DNA from 3 places in the Ruegeria sp. J8 genome. Region 3 is predicted to be linked to each of the others. Evidence: riboswitches for the same ligand, from Rfam matches in the RefSeq annotation. Region 3 holds a riboswitch; each other region holds the start of a gene.
The links. A riboswitch is a leader RNA that binds a small molecule or an ion and turns the genes downstream of it on or off. The one in region 3 is predicted to bind cobalamin.
Positions count from the first base shown of each region.

Region 1 (5,189 bases), on a different contig from region 3:
AGCGATGACGGCCGATCTGTGTTGTATTTTTGTTGAATGAGAGAATTGCGATCAGCTTACCCTCTAGTTCGCGCTGTTAGCTATGCCGGACTGGTGATGGCGTGGATGCTCTGATGCTGTCAACTAAGGAAGAAATACCAAAGAATCTGCAAATTTTTGCCGCTTTACCCCTAGAGGCTAAGAAGCAGTTGCAATGCCTCAAGGCACATGAAGGCTTGGAATAAAATACATTGGCCCCGGAAGTTTGGATACCTTCGAGGAACGAGCATGGAGAAGGCAGATATGACAAATCCCACGTTAGTTCAGAGAATGTTATCGAAAAACCTGCTGGGTTATCTCCCAATGATCTGTTTTATATGCAGCTTTTTTGTGTCTGCCGCTACATTACAAGCCTCTGAGCTTCCCTCGATCGGTCTTGACAGAAAGATTGAAGCGCCATCCGGTGCCAAAACACTATGCAAAGATTACTCTTGGGCGTGCGCGAGCGCTCGTAGTTCTGGTCTGTCCGTGGCACAAGAAAATCAGATCGTTAAAACGATCAACACGCGCGTCAATCGGAGAATCCGTGCCGTTTCGGATCAAAGCCAATACGGGACAAAGGAATACTGGACACTGCCGACGCAAGGGTCAGGAGATTGCGAAGACTTCGCTTTGCAAAAGAAGTTTGAACTTGTGCAGAACGGTGTGGATCCTACGAAGCTACTAATCGCGACCGTCTTGGACACCAATCGCAATGGCCATGCTGTTCTAGTCTATCGCTCGAGTGAAGGCGATTTGGTTCTGGACAATGTTACCAACAGGATCAAAACGTGGAAGGAAACAAGGTATCTTTTCCTACGAATACAGGACCCGATTCACCCTGATCGTTGGGTACAGGTTTCTAGCGGCTAAACCATTGGGTAGACATTGGTTGCCTCTCGCAATTGATGTCACGACCTGCATTGTTCTGGGCGCATAGTTGAGTTTCGATGCTCAGTCCGACTCGTCCATCTGCTTGTGTTTGCACCATTGCGTGTGAACGAATTCGATCCGCGCGCCAGATATCTCGGAGGTGTCGTATTGGCCTACTGTTGGGATTCCGCAAGCCATACACGTAGACAATGGGCGCGTTTCCGCAGCGAAACCTTCCATTTGACCCGCTCAGATTGGAGTATCTCCGTCAAGTAAAGGCCACCGGGTCGAGCGCGTTACGGCGAAGATATCGAACGCCTGATTAGGACGACCATGGAGGCCGTTCATCTACTTTAGGGAAGAACGCAATTATCCCCCAAGGATAAGGGGAAATGCGACGGCTCCGGCACTGCGTCGATGACATTGGAGGAGTTCGAAGACTGGCTGCACCCGGAGATATGCCGTTATCACAACACCCATCACACCGGGTTGCGGCGAGAACCGATGGCGGCATGGGCGATCCTCGGTTGTAGTGACGCAGACAGAAAAGTTGTTAATGCCGAGGCGTTTCGCATCAGCGTACTTCCTTTTGAATGTCGTCGGTTGTCGCTACGCATTCAGTCCCATGATCGGTCGTGGTAACCGAAAGGTAACCATCAAGCACGAACCCCGCTATATGTCCCGGATCTAGACTGTAATTGACGATAGAACGAACCTAGTTACGCGCAACAAGAACCTGTCGCGTCTCGGAATTCGCCTTGGGAGGCGCGGTGCGCGCGGACCTGAAAATAGGCGTGTCATGGCGAGCCGATCCCGGAGGCAATGCTGTTTCAGATTATTGAAGAACAAAGATGTTTCGCGTGAGCTGTTTCCACTTCATCGCCTACCACCTGCTTCAGCTCAGTCTCACGTAGAAACTTAAAAATTTTTTCGTCTGATGGTTGCTTCTTCGCCCTGCCAAATCCCCGTCTCGCACTCGGTGTATTTGCAAAGTTTTCGAGGGCTAGGGCTCATGTGTCCTTCCTGCCTGAGTATGGACTCTTTTCCAGACTTAGAGTCAAAACACGTATTGAAACTGAGCTAACAACCGACCAGCAAATATGAAATCTCAGATGGAAGTTCTCGATCAAGGATCAGCCTGACGCATGTGCCTACCTAACCTCACGCTTTGCAGAACCTGCCGCGACGCGGATTCCACCCTTTATGATCAATTAGCCGCAACGCTGGAGGCATCGGGGGTGCAAGCCGAGTTGCAGCAAGTGGATTGCATGTCCGGTTGTCACCGACCACAGACGTTGGCGGTGCGACAAAGCGGCAAGACCGCCTATCTTTTCGGTGAGGTTACGGTTGTCGATCTTCCGGACATAATGATCTTCATGCGGATGTATGAGGACAGTACTGACGGCGACTTCGCTGACGCCAGGAAGCTAGGTAAGCTACGTTTCAAGGCGATTGCACGTATACCGGCACAAAAAAGATAGCCAACATGCAACTTGCCGACCAAAGCTCCGGTGTCGAGTTTTCAGCTTACAGTTTGTGTTTTTCGACTTAGCCTTCTGCACTGAACGGCTAAAATCTAAACCAAGCCTGCCATTACCTAAGATTGACCGCTGCAGAATACTATGATGTCGCTTTCGTACTTGACGGAACAAAGCACTATGGAACAATAAAGGCTTCTACGGTGTCCAAAGGTGCCTACGCACTGGGACTGAAACGGGAATGAGGACGGTGCACCAAACTACCGCACTGAAGCCTTGACCGCCCCCGCGACTGTGAGCGGCGAGCGGCCTTCCAATACCACTGGCGTAATGGCGCTGGGAAGGGGGAAGTCTGCTGTGACCTGCGAGTCAGGAGACCGGCCGTAGGATGGACACAACATATGCCGTCGGGTGTGACGGCGAGGAGGATTAAAATGACGACAAAAACGATCAAGGCATCCGCCGCTGGCGCATCCTTTCTGCCTGCAGTATTCGCCGTGGTTCTGGGTCTAGGGATCATTACCGTGACTGGCCATGTTCAGGCTTCTGGCCTGCATGACGCGGCTCATGATGTGCGCCACGCAACTGGCTTCCCCTGCCACTAAAACAATGTTCAGTCGTATTCTGACCAGCGGCTTGTTCGCTGGTGCAGCAGCGGGGCTGATTGCCGCCCTTCTGCAGTTGTATTTCGTGCAGCCAGTGCTACTTCACGCCGAGCTCTATGAGGGCGGCGACCTGGTGCATTTTGGCGCTGATCCCGTAACTGCGCATCCCGACCTGCCCGGCATGTTCGCCGAGCCGATGCGCGATGGTCTCAGCATTATCTTCACCATGCTTACCTACACCGGCTATGCGCTAGTCCTGGCGGCGCTGATGTCAGTAGCCGAACGTCAGGGGCATGAGATCAACGGCCGCACCGGCCTGCTTTGGGGTCTTGCGGGCTTTGTCGCCTTCCACTTTGCTCCTGGCTTGTCACTGGCTCCAGAAGTTCCCGGCGTAGCGGCAGCAGATGTGGGAGTGCGTCAGATCTGGTGGACGGTCACCGTTGCCGCAGCCGGCGTAGCCATGTGGCTGATTGCCTTTGGAGGTAACCTGGTAAGCTACCTGATTGCGGCCGTGCTGCTAATGGTACCGCATATTATCGGGGCCCCTGAGCCTGAGAGTTTCTCTGGGCCGGTTCCGACCGAGATCGGGGCGCTTTTTGCTGCCCGGGCCTTCGGCATCGGCATGGCCGCCTGGGCACTCTTAGGCAGTTTCACCGGCCACTTCTGGCAGACAGAAGGCAAGCGCGCAGGCGCTGCAGTCTGATCGCGCTCCTCCATTGCTACCCCGCTGGTTACACCGGCGGGTTTTTTTTATTGAGGATGACAAGATGTCCCGTTCTCTTGCTCTCTTTGCCATCGGACTTGTCTTTGGCGGCGGTGCTGGCTTTGTGATTGCCGCCAGCAGCGGTAGCACCTTTGAGAGCCATGACCATACTGACCCGGCCCAACACGGCGGCAACATGGAGATGGCAGCGCACGACCACTCCGCTGCCACTAATCTGCCTGCCGACAGCGACGCCCCCAGTGTGGCGATCCAGATGATTAAGGATCCTATGGCGGGCTGGAATCTGCGTGTGACACCGCAGAACTTTCGCTTTGCTCCGGAAAATGCCTCCACGGCTGACGTTCCAGGCGAAGGTCACGCGCATGTTTATATCAACGGCGAAAAGCTGGGCCGCCTTTATGCCAATTGGTTACACCTTCCGTCGCTCCCCGATGGCGATGTTGAAGTAAAAGTTTCTCTCAATGGCAACAGCCACAGCCCTCTGATGGTTGAGGGTGTGCCCGTGGAGGCCAAAGTGACCGTGCAGCCTGACGGCGATGACTCCTGATTGACATTCCTGGCTGAGAAGACAACTACGCGGATTCAGCGGGTCTAAGCGGCAAGTACAGCGTGCGCGCGGGTTTTTGCCGCTCTGTATCCAAGGACAGATAAGCTGTTGCAAAGCCGCGCCGAATTCCCGTCTTGTTCCTTTGGCTTGCATCGTCGGAAACCGAAAACATGAAGCAACTACAATGGGCATTTCGGTTCTTTCCATTGCTTTTTTGACCCAGTCCAAAGCAAACTCGATCAAATCAGAGTTCACGCCACCGCGCACCTGATCGACTGGATAAACTAAGCGTTACCTGAAACCTCTTGAAGCTCTAGCTGCTAGAGGCTTTAAGACTCGAATTTGATCGTGAAAATGCGATGCAAATACATTGAACTTGTGAACCAGGCTGAGATCTATGCTGACAAGGCGCTATTTCATTCAATCAACCACTGCGCTGTTTTCCGCGTCTGCGGCCAGTCCATTGATCGCCAAAACATGGCCAACCTCGTCGCAAAAGACCTATTGGGACAGCCAGGTCACGCCATTTGATTACGATCCAGCGACCTCAAATCCATGGGGCGTTCATGACCGTTTTTTACCACGACGTGTCGTAGCAAATGATGGTTTGGTTCCTGGTGACATCCATGTCGATGCGGTCGCGCGCTATCTTTACCATATCGAGGAAGGCGGGACCGCAATGCGCTATGGCGTTGCGATCGCGCGAGGGAACCTTTACGAGCCCGGAACCTATGCTATCCGGCGCAAGGTCGAGTGGCCACATTGGACGCCAACGGCTTCAATGATCGAGCGCAACCCCGAATACGCGGAATTTCGGGATGGTATGGAACCCGGGCCAAGTAATGCTCTCGGCTCTCGAGCCCTTTATCTATACGTTGGAAATCGAGATACATATCTCAGAATTCACGGCACGCCTCAGCCTAGAAGCATCGGTGGTCGCGCAA
Region 1 is NZ_JBQFMR010000012.1:93,009-98,197, reverse strand. It holds gene ACR0L1_RS20695 (transglutaminase-like cysteine peptidase) at 268-891, shown strand; gene ACR0L1_RS20690 (DUF1636 family protein) at 2,037-2,372, shown strand; cobalamin riboswitch at 2,554-2,769, shown strand; gene ACR0L1_RS20685 (CbtB domain-containing protein) at 2,804-2,974, shown strand; gene ACR0L1_RS20680 (CbtA family protein) at 2,979-3,677, shown strand; gene ACR0L1_RS20675 (hypothetical protein) at 3,742-4,245, shown strand; gene ACR0L1_RS20670 (L,D-transpeptidase) at 4,643-5,189, shown strand, end outside.
Region 1: another riboswitch for cobalamin. It lies ahead of ACR0L1_RS20685 (CbtB domain-containing protein); the one in region 3 lies ahead of ACR0L1_RS06065 (DUF1636 family protein).

Region 2 (5,189 bases), on a different contig from region 3:
GCTCTGCCGGGCCCAAGGTCGCTCAGGGGTATCGGCGTCAGCCGATGGCCCGTGGCGGGCGCCGGAGGGTTAGTCCTCCTCGAACGGGTCCCATTCGTCTTCGACCTCGGGCAGGGCTTCGGTTTCGACCTTGGCGGCGCGTTCTTCGGGGGTTTCGATGCGTTTGATCTTGGCTTTGGGGAATTGAGCCAGCACCGCCTGCACCAGCGGGTGCTGTTCCGCCTCGGCTTTCAACGCCAGATCGGCGGCGTCGCGGATTTCGGCGATGGTTGCTGCCTTACCGTTGGCGACAATCGTCACCGCCCACCGATTGCCGGTCCAGCGTTGCAGTGCGGTACCCATGCGAGCGGCCAGGTCGGCTGGGGCCGAGTCCGTCGGTGTGAATTCAATCCGTCCGGGTTGGTACGAAACCAGCCGGACACCGTTTTCGACCTCGACCAGCAGTTTCACATCCCGGTTGGTGCGGATCAGTTCGACCACATGTTCGAAGGTCGGGTAGCGGGCCAGAGCCGTCTGCACATCCTGCGCCAGTGCCGCCGTCGGTGCACCTGCTCCGCCGCGTACGTGTGGCGCATAGGCAGAGGCCACGGGGGCCTGCACGGCGTGCGGTGGGGCGCTCATTCTGCCGCCGGGTCCGTCATTGGGTGACGGAGGCGGGGTGTCTTGCAAACGTTTGATCAACTCTTCCGGGCTGGGCAGGTCGGCAACATGGGTCAGGCGGATCACGGCCATCTCGGCGGCCATCATGGCGTTGGGGGCGGCTGAGACCTCTTCCAGAGCCTTCAATAACATCTGCCACATACGGGTCAGGACGCGCATCGGCAGGGCCTCTGCCATTTGCTGACCGCGCGCGCGTTCGTCGGGGGACACGGTCGGGTCTTCGGCGGCATCCGGCGTGATTTTCACGACCGAGACCCAATGGGTGATCTCGGCCAGATCGCGTAGCACGGCCAGCGGGTCGGCGCCTTCGGCATATTGCGCGCCAAGCTCAGTCAGCGCCCCGGCGGCGTCGCCGCGCAGGATCATGTCCATCAGGTCCAGCACTCGGCCACGGTCGGCTAAACCCAGCATCGCACGCACCTGATCGGCGCTGGTTTCCCCGGCACCGTGTGAAATCGCCTGATCCAGCAGAGAGGTCGCATCCCGCGCCGAGCCTTCAGCCGCGCGGGTGATCAACGCCATCGCGTCCTCGGCGATTTGCGCACCTTCGGCCTCAGCAATGCGGCGCAGCAAGCCGATCATGTCTTCGGGTTCGATCCGGCGCAGGTCGAACCGCTGGCAACGCGACAGAACCGTCACGGGTACTTTGCGAATCTCGGTGGTAGCAAAGATGAATTTCACATGCTCGGGTGGTTCCTCAAGCGTCTTGAGCAGCGCGTTGAAGGCGCTGGTCGACAGCATGTGGACCTCGTCGATGATGTAGATCTTGTAGCGGGCCGAGGCCGCGCGGTAGCGGACGCTGTCGATGATCTCGCGAATATCATTGACGCCGGTGCGGCTGGCGGCGTCCATCTCCATCACGTCCACATGGCGGCCCTCCATAATGGCCACACAATGTTCGCACTGGCCGCAGGGTTCGGTGGTCGGCTTGCCCTCGCCGTCGGGGCCGATGCAGTTCATACCCTTGGCGATGATACGGGCCGTGGTGGTTTTGCCGGTGCCGCGAATGCCGGTCATGATAAAGGCTTGCGCAATTCGATCCGCCTCGAACGCGTTTTTCAGCGTGCGTACCATGGCGTCCTGACCGACTAGATCGGCGAAGGTTTCCGGGCGGTATTTGCGGGCAAGAACCTGATAGGCGGGGCTGGGCGTGTCGGTCATATCTGCTCTGTCGGATTCGGAGTCCGATGCAGCGTAGTGACCCCTGCCGCCCACGTCCACAGCAGCAGCGCAGGAAATTCGATTTGCAAGCAAGGACGCAGGCGATACATCATCGGTGCAGATTGATCGGAACGTGCCATGAATAATTTCGCCATCTATTCCCTGCGACTGGGGCCGGGTCGTCTGGGGATATCTCCGCTGCCCGGCGCGGGAGGTGCCTATGCGGCCGATCTGAAGACGGTGCAGGACTGGCGACCGGATCTGGTGATTTCAATGACCACAAGCTCTGAGATGAAAAACCTGGGAGCGGCGGCGTTCGGTGGCGATCTGGAGCGGCACGGGGTCGAATGGGCTCACCTGCCGGTCCAGGATTTTGGTGCGCCGGATGCGCGGATACAGGCCATTTGGTCCAATGTCAGCCAGCGGGCCCGTGCGCTGCTGTCCGGCGGCGGAGGCGTTTTGGTCCATTGTCGGGGCGGCTGCGGGCGATCGGGTATGGTTGCTTTGCGGTTGATGACGGATAGCGGACTGCCCGCAGATACCGCTTTGCAGATGCTACGGACAGTACGTCCCTGCGCCGTCGAGACCGAGGCGCAGATGGTCTGGGCCACTTCGGCGGCCCGGACGGGCAGCTGAATTCAGGCTGAAAGCTGGTGTTCGGTCGGCGCGGCTGGCTGGGGCGCCGTGGTAACCACTTCCATCATCGCGCAGGGCGGTGTCGGCAAAAGGCTGGCTGCGTGGGCGGTGAAATCTGCTCCGAACAACATATCCGCATAGCGATCCAGCCGCTCGGCCGGAGTGTCGGCGGCCACACCGCAGAACACCCGGATCTGATCGGGTTGGGCGCGAAACCGGGCCGAGCACCCTTCGGCGCAATGGGTCAAGTCGCTGCTGCCTTCGATCTCGAACGCATCGGTTGTTGCCGGACGGGCCGTGGCCATTGCATCCGTCAGGGCGCGTGCCATTCGGGCCAGTGCCGGGCAGGGGGCGCCGGTTTTTTGGCATACCGTCGCGGTGAATTCGTGGGTCTTGGTCTTCCAGATCATGATGCGCCCTCCGCGCGCTGGACGAGGGGCATGGATCAGGTGTGACAGCGTGCTGACGACCTGTCCCGGACACCCCGCCCGAGTTTCGGTTTTCGTTCGATGGCAGGTCTCCTGACTTGCGGGTCGTGGCTTTGCCGACCTTCCCAGCCTTTCGGCCAGTGGTATCTCGGCATTGCTCACCGCTTACAGTTGCGGGGGCAGTCTCGGCCTTGATCCGTTCCGGCAATGCCGGGCAGGATCGCACCGTGTTCCCTTTTCATCCCGCCCCGTGACCGGGGACGAGAACCATCACGCCATCGCTAGCGGTTGAGCGGGCTTCGAGTCAAGCGCCATTGAATCCCGGCGCGACGTTGGGTCAATTTCCCCACGGCTTGACTCTGATGACGGAACAGGGCCGACTGCGCGGGTGAACTAAACAGTTTAGAACATGAGGCGCGGGCGATGTTGGACAATACGCATTCTGTTTTGACCGAAGATGTCCAGTTTCCGTCCGGTCCGGCGATGCTGTCGGGGCGGCTCTATCTGCCTGCTCTGCCTCCCAAGACAGTTGTGATGATCCATGCAGCGACCGGCGTGCCCCGCGACTATTATCAGCATTTTGCCCATTGGCTGGCGGCCGAGCAGGGTATGGCTTGTCTGACCTATGACTATCGGGATTTCGGCCATTCGCTGACCGGCCGATTGCAGGACTCGCAGGTAACTATGGCGGACTGGGCGCTGGTCGACATGCCCGCCGCCCGCGCGGAAATGCGCAGACGCTTCCCGGACGCGGAACAATGGAGCATCGGCCATTCCGTTGGTGGAATGCTGGGCCCGGTTCAGCCGGATATCGCGCAGATTGACCGCATGATCTGTGTTTGCTCCGGGCTTGTCACTCTGTCTGATCACCCGTGGCCGTACAAGGCGCTGGCGGGGTTGTTCTGGTATGGCCATGCGCCGCTGGTTGTCAAAGCGGCGGGGTATTTGCCGGGCAGGGCTTTGGGTTTTGGGGCTGACCTGCCCGCGCGGGTCTACTGGCAGTGGCGTAAATGGTGCACGGCACCGACGAACTACCTGCCCGATTTGGGCAAGACCCTGCCCGAGGCGCACTGGGCCGGGCAGGGAGTGCCGGTCGATCTGATCGCATTCGACGACGATCAGGTGGTGCCGCCCAAAGCGGTGTGGCGCCTGGCCGAGCTTTATGGCCCGAATGCGCGGCGTAGGTTGTTGTCACTGTCAGATTTTGGGGTGAAAGAGATCGGGCATATCGGCGTGTTCGCCCGTCGCAACGCAGCGGTCTGGCCGCAGCTTATTGCCCAGGATCATGTGGTAGATAAGTGAGAGGTTGGACATCGACCCAAGCGGGGCTCGTTGTGGCTGCTTCCTTCCGGACCTGACCAGGTTGGCGAGGCGCTCGCCCGCGCCAACCTCTCAGCACGCGATATAGGCAAGTGCGCGGCAAATGACAACCCGTCAGAGCGTCAAATGGATCATCAGAAAACCGGCCTCGTCCTCTCCGGCGATGTTTGGTGCAAATTCTGAGATGTCGTCCAGATGGTTCCGGGCCTTGTGGCCAGTACGCAGAACCGCCACCGCCCCGGCCACGGGGGACAGACGGAACGGACGCTCGAACACGGTGCCGGAATGAGGCCCGGCAGTCACGTAGTTTTTGACCAGATCTTGTAGAGGCAGAATCGGCAGCGGAACGCGCGTCGCCCGCCCGGCAAAGGGGAAGTGCCCACCGCCATTTGCGCGGTAATTATTCAACGCCACCACAAAAGTCTGCTCTGCATCCAAGGGTTGGCCTTCGAAACGAATCTCGCGGACGCGGCGGGCCGATGGGTGCAAAAGTGCCCCATCTGCGCCAAACCGAGCGGGCTGGCTAAGGTCGATCCGGTATGTCAGCCCATGCAGGACGTCAAAATTATGCCCCGCGCGGTCCGAGGCCAGCAGATCGCATCGTTGGCCGGGGATCATCCTGTTAAAGACGCCTGCGGACATTTCCAGCCAGTCTTCGATTTGCGAACCGGTGACCGCGACGGCCATCATCTCATCGGGAAAGACGTTCAAGTCCGTCACATGGCGCAGGCAGATTTCCCCGGCCGGGACGTCGGTAAAGAACCGAGGCCCGGCACGCCCGCCGAATTTCGACGGGGACACGGCAGACAGGATTGGGCAGTCCCGATAGTCCGTATCCTTTAGAAAAGGTCGCAACGCGAGGGTTTGAGCGGCGGCCACGAAAGCCAAGCCCCGGTCATAGCCGCAAAAGCTGAAATAGCTGTGCATGTGCTGCTGTACCTGTCCCACAGGTTCGGCCACCCGCCGCCGCGTCTCGGCGTGGCC
Region 2 is NZ_JBQFMR010000009.1:49,346-54,534, reverse strand. It holds gene ACR0L1_RS17610 (DNA polymerase III subunit gamma/tau) at 70-1,821, opposite strand; gene ACR0L1_RS17605 (protein-tyrosine phosphatase family protein) at 1,960-2,457, shown strand; gene ACR0L1_RS17600 (hypothetical protein) at 2,460-2,867, opposite strand; cobalamin riboswitch at 2,952-3,172, opposite strand; gene ACR0L1_RS17595 (alpha/beta hydrolase family protein) at 3,309-4,187, shown strand; RNA gene ffs (signal recognition particle sRNA small type) at 4,182-4,280, opposite strand; gene ACR0L1_RS17585 (bifunctional 2',3'-cyclic-nucleotide 2'-phosphodiesterase/3'-nucleotidase) at 4,320-5,189, opposite strand, start outside.
Region 2: another riboswitch for cobalamin. It lies ahead of ACR0L1_RS17600 (hypothetical protein); the one in region 3 lies ahead of ACR0L1_RS06065 (DUF1636 family protein).

Region 3 (5,189 bases):
AAGCGCGGCCTGATACTCGGCCAGCGGCCATGCGATCCGGGCGTTCAGCAGCGTATCAGCGATTGGTTTGGCAGGGGCGGTATCATAGCCCCCGGCTTGCAGGTCGGACAGCATCGCCTCAGCCGAGGCCAGCGCGTCGAGGCCCACCGCATGGGCCATCTGCCAGTCTTTGCCGGGATAGGTGGACAGAACCAGCGCGGGCACCTGATCGGATTTGGGTTTGCCTTGCAAGTTCAGCCAGCCGGTCACACGGTCAAGGATGGCCTCGATCCGTTCCTCCTCGGCCCGGTGGGCAAAGCGGGAATATTCCAGATGCGGGTCGCGTTTGCCCGGCTCCTTGAACGAGGCGATGCCCGCTGAAATCCGCCCGTCCACCTCGGGCAGCACCACATGCATGGCGAGGTCGGCGGGGGAGAGGCCGCGTTCCGCCTCGGCCCAGGCCTTGCGGCGCGAAGTGGCCAGTGCGACCTGGAAGACGGGCACATTTGCAGCGTCCAAAGGCGAGGTACCCGACGCGCTTTTGCCCGAGAAGGACGTGGCGTTGATGATCGCGGACGGGGCCAGCGATACGATGGTGTCGCGCAGCCAGTCGGCGGCGGATGGCACTTTCAGGGAAGGGGCGAACAGGCCCACGGCCTGAAAGCCGCGCGCGCGCAGGCTACGGATCAGGGCGGCCACGGGGGCTGTGTCGGCCGAGGTCAGGTAAGCGCGGTAGAAACTGACCACGACGCGTTTTGAGTCACCGGAAAACGCCTGTTCCGCCGGAATCACTCCGCGATCGGGGCACCATGCGCCGCAGTCGGGCAGGGATTTAGCCCCCATCACCGGACCCGCATAGAGCCCCGCTGCCAGTGCCATCTGTGCCAAAGCGGCTTGTGCTGCAACCTCGCCGCCGGTGTCACACAGGTGCGCTAAGCGGCGCAGGGTGGAGACGGGCAGGGTGGAATACTCATCCAGTCGCGTATCCTCGCGCCCGTCGGCGGGCAGCACGGCCACAGCAATCCCTTTAGTCTGCGCAAGCGATAGAACCTGCTGCAGTCCGTAGGACCAATAGGGCACTCCGCCGATCAGACGGATCAGGATGCCTTTAGCGCCCTCCAACGTCTGTTCCACATAGGTGTCAACGGACAGAGGGTGTTTCAGCGCCGTCAGATTGGCCAGTCGCAGGGTCGGCATCCGACCGTCAGGCCCGCCACCGCGATGCCAGCCTGCCGCGAAAGCACCAAGGTCGCTGTCCGAGAACGACAGCACCACCAAATCCGCCGGGCTCTGGCCCAGATCGGTTGGGGTTTCGGATTCCTCTAACCCGTGGCTTTCGCGGAAGACGACGTGCATGGTTTACTCGGCAGCCTCGGTGACGCCCGCGAGGATGTCGCGGATTTCAGCCTCTTTGATATCGTCATGCTCGGCGATCACCACCAGACGCGAGCGGCGCTCTTCGCCGGGCTCCCACGGACGGTCATACTGGTGACGCACACGCGCGCCGACGGCTTGAACCAGCAGGCGCATTGGCTTGCCCTGAACAGCGGCATAGCCTTTGACGCGCAGGATGTTCAGCTCGGTCGCCAGGCGTTCGATCTTTGCAACCAGATCCAGCGGGTCGGTTTGATCCGGCAATTCGACGATGATGCTTTCGAAATCATCATGCTCGTGATCGTGATGACCGTCATGATGCGAAGGCCGCGCATCCATGTCATCCTCGGCGGCGGCCTCAAGACCCAACACGACGCGCACGTCCACCACACCTTCGGCCACTTCGACCACGGGCAGAGGACGCGGGGCCTCGGCGGCGATGATCTCTTTGGCTTTGGCGACACCTTCGGGGCCGGCCAGATCAGGCTTGGTCAGAAGGATGATATCGGCGCAGGAGATCTGATCTTCGAACACTTCGGACAGAGGGGTTTCATGGTCGATGGAATCGTCGGCCATGCGCTGGGCATCCACTGCCTCGACATTCGGCGCGAACCGACCAGCGGCCACCGCCTCGGCATCGGCCAGCGCGATCACGCCATCCACGGTAATTTTCGAGCGGATATCGGGCCAGTCGAACGCTTTCAGAAGCGGTTTCGGCAGCGCAAGGCCCGAGGTTTCGATCAGGATATGCTCGGGGCGCGGCTCCAGCGCCATCAGCGCCTCGATCGTGGGGATGAAATCATCGGCCACGGTGCAGCAAATGCAGCCATTGGCCAGTTCCATGATGTTTTCCGCCGGGCAATCGGGAATGGCGCAGGACTTCAGGATATCGCCATCCACGCCGACATCGCCGAATTCATTAACCACAACGGCCAGACGCTTGCCCTGCGGGTTCTGCATCAGGTGCCGCACCAGCGTGGTTTTACCCGAGCCCAGAAAGCCGGTGATCACAGTAACGGGGAGTTTTTCGAGGGTGGACATGTCAGGCTCCAATCGGGGGAATGCGCGAGGCGCAGTTTTTGCGGAAATGTTCGGGGCGCTCGCGCCATTTGACCAAGCCGTCTTCGGTGGCCAGATACTTGGTCGCGCCGTCGACGATCACGTCGACATGATCGACCTCGTTCAGGTTCTCATAAACAAAGGTCCAGCGCTCGGGTCCGCCGCGCAGAACGATGGAACAGCCCTGATCGCAATTCGACAGGCATTCGACGGCTCTCAGCGTTACGCCTTCGGGCAGATCGGCCTGTTCCAGCGCCTTGTGCAACAACGTGCCGGGGCGGTCTGCGTCATCTTCAACAGGTAGGCCGCGGCGGCAGGTGGTGCAAACCAGCAGCTCGACCGGAGCGGTCTCGGTCATGTCTCTCATCCCCCCAAATCCTCATCGTGGGGGACGGGGTTTCAAGCGGGTCGCATTTGACCCGACACCGGAACACCCCGTCCGGTTTCAATCGCGGGTGCTGGCAGGTCTCCCGGCTTGCGGATGTCAGGGCAATTGCCCTGTCGGATGTCCCGCCTTCCCGGCCTGTTTGGCCAGTGGCTTGGGCACCCTCTCCGGTCACGGTCGCGGGGGCGGCTGCGTTTGGCGGATGATCCGTTGACGCATTCCCTTTTCATCCTCGTGCAGAGGACACCAACGGATCGGACATGCGGCACCGGGCAGGGGCTTGTCAAGCGAGTCGCAAGCATCTGTGAAGCAACGGTGGAAAAGCGACCTGTAAGCGTCGCTGGGCGGCATGACGAAGCCCGCAACCCCGTGCTGCCATGACCGAAACGGCGCAAACAGGGAGACGTGTCGCATGAGAGTGGGCTTTATCGGACTGGGCAATGTGGGCGGCAAACTGTCCGGGTCTTTGCTGCGCAACGGGATCGACCTGACGGTGCACGATCTGAACCCTGATCTGGTCGCGGGCTTCGTGGCGCAGGGGGCCAAGGCCGCCGAAAGCCCGGCCCAGCTGATGCGCGATTGCGACGCGGTGATCACCTGTCTGCCATCGCCTGCTGCCTCGGACGCCGTGATGCAGGAGATGCTGCCCGAGGTCGGCCCCGGCAAGATCTGGATGGAGATGTCCACCACCGACGAGGCCGAGGTCAAGCGGCTGGGTGCGCAGGTCATCGAACGCGGAGGGGCGGCAGTAGACTGCCCCGTCTCGGGCGGGTGCCATAGGGCGGCGACGGGCAATATCTCGATCTTCGCGGGCTGCGACCGCGCGACGTTCGAACGTATCCTACCCTTTCTGACCACGATGGGCCGCCGCGTGCTGCACACGGGCGAGTTGGGCTCGGCCTCGGTGCTTAAGGTGCTGACTAACTACCTGGCGACGGCAAACCTGATTACCTGCGCCGAAGCGCTCGTGACCGCCAAGGCCGCCGGGATGGACCTGAACACGACTTATGAGGCGATCAAGATTTCATCAGGTACTTCCTTTGTGCATGAGACCGAAAGCCAGGTGATCCTGAACGGATCACGCGACATTTCCTTTACGATGGACCTTGTGAAAAAGGATATCGGGCTGTTTCAGGACGTCGCTGACCGCGCCGGTGTACCGCTGGAGATCAACCCGGTCATGATCCAGATTTTCGAGGACGGAATTGCCCGCTATGGCGAGCGTGAATTGTCTCCCAACATCATCCGACGTCTGGAGGATGCAACCGGTCTAGACATCACAGCCTCCGGTTTTCCGCCCGAGATGGAGGACGACGAACCGGAAGAGCCCGGATACGAGGTCATCCCTCAGGGGCGTGGGGCCGAATGACGCAAGCCGCGCGTCAGTGGAATAGTCTGTTTTGTAGAGAGAGTGGAGGCGAGTACCGGAATCGGAGGAAGAAATAATTAAGCATTAAAATCAAATAATTAGTTCGTATATATCCTCCGGTATAGCCGTCAATTATCCTCCGCTTGTGTGGTTTGGAGTTGTGTGGAGTTGAAGTCGTTGCGAAGTGAGCCTTATGAAGTACCACCGCCGCGAACTTTTAACGACAAAATATCCTTGTCAGTGATGTGCGTCATCGAAGTGTCGTCGCCGGATGCTTTGGCGGCGGCAAACATCAGCTGGTTAAAGCGCGAATAATGTCTAGACAGTACATCAAACACGTCTTGGTGCCCGTTGCCAACGACGTCGATAGGACGGAAATACCTGTACAAGCCTGCGTCTTTGGATGCTGCGCTAACCCATCCAAAGCGTTCGTTGAACCGAGATCCATAGGGTCGTCGATGAACCAACCTGTTTCTCAATTCGGTAACCTCTTTCATCCACCCAGCGATCGTGAATTTCCCAGGTTTTTCAGGATTGGACGCGATGTCACCTGCCGTGATCAGCAAATTCAGAAGCGGATCATTGGGTAGGCTATCGCTTCTTAGTCCATTCACAAGTTTCGCCATCGAGTCAGCCTTTTCATGGTTAAAGCCAATTCGGTGGGAAATTATCGTGGCAAGATAATCTCGCGCTGAACCGAGGTGCAGAAAGAAAGAATGAATATGCGCAAAAAGCGTTTGGGACAAAGTGTTGTCAGACCTTTCGCCGTTCACTCGCCCAGATGAAATGTGATTGACAAGTTGCTCGTGGTAATACTCGGCTATCTGCTCCACGCTGGTGTCCATACTGCGCAAGCTCATGCTGATATAACGAGATAGCGCTTCGACTGGCGCTCGTTCGTCTAGCGATTTGACAATTTGTTCCTTTGTCGGCTGCGGCTCTGCCTCAAAAAGCAAATTGGTTCGCTTACCCATCATGTTGCTTGCAATGTTGCTCCACAAGTCAGATGGGCTTGGAGAGTGA
Region 3 is NZ_JBQFMR010000002.1:498,617-503,805, reverse strand. It holds gene cobN (cobaltochelatase subunit CobN) at 1-1,335, opposite strand, end outside; gene cobW (cobalamin biosynthesis protein CobW) at 1,339-2,394, opposite strand; gene ACR0L1_RS06065 (DUF1636 family protein) at 2,396-2,770, opposite strand; cobalamin riboswitch at 2,856-3,063, opposite strand; gene ACR0L1_RS06060 (NAD(P)-dependent oxidoreductase) at 3,210-4,166, shown strand; gene ACR0L1_RS06055 (hypothetical protein) at 4,358-5,189, opposite strand, start outside.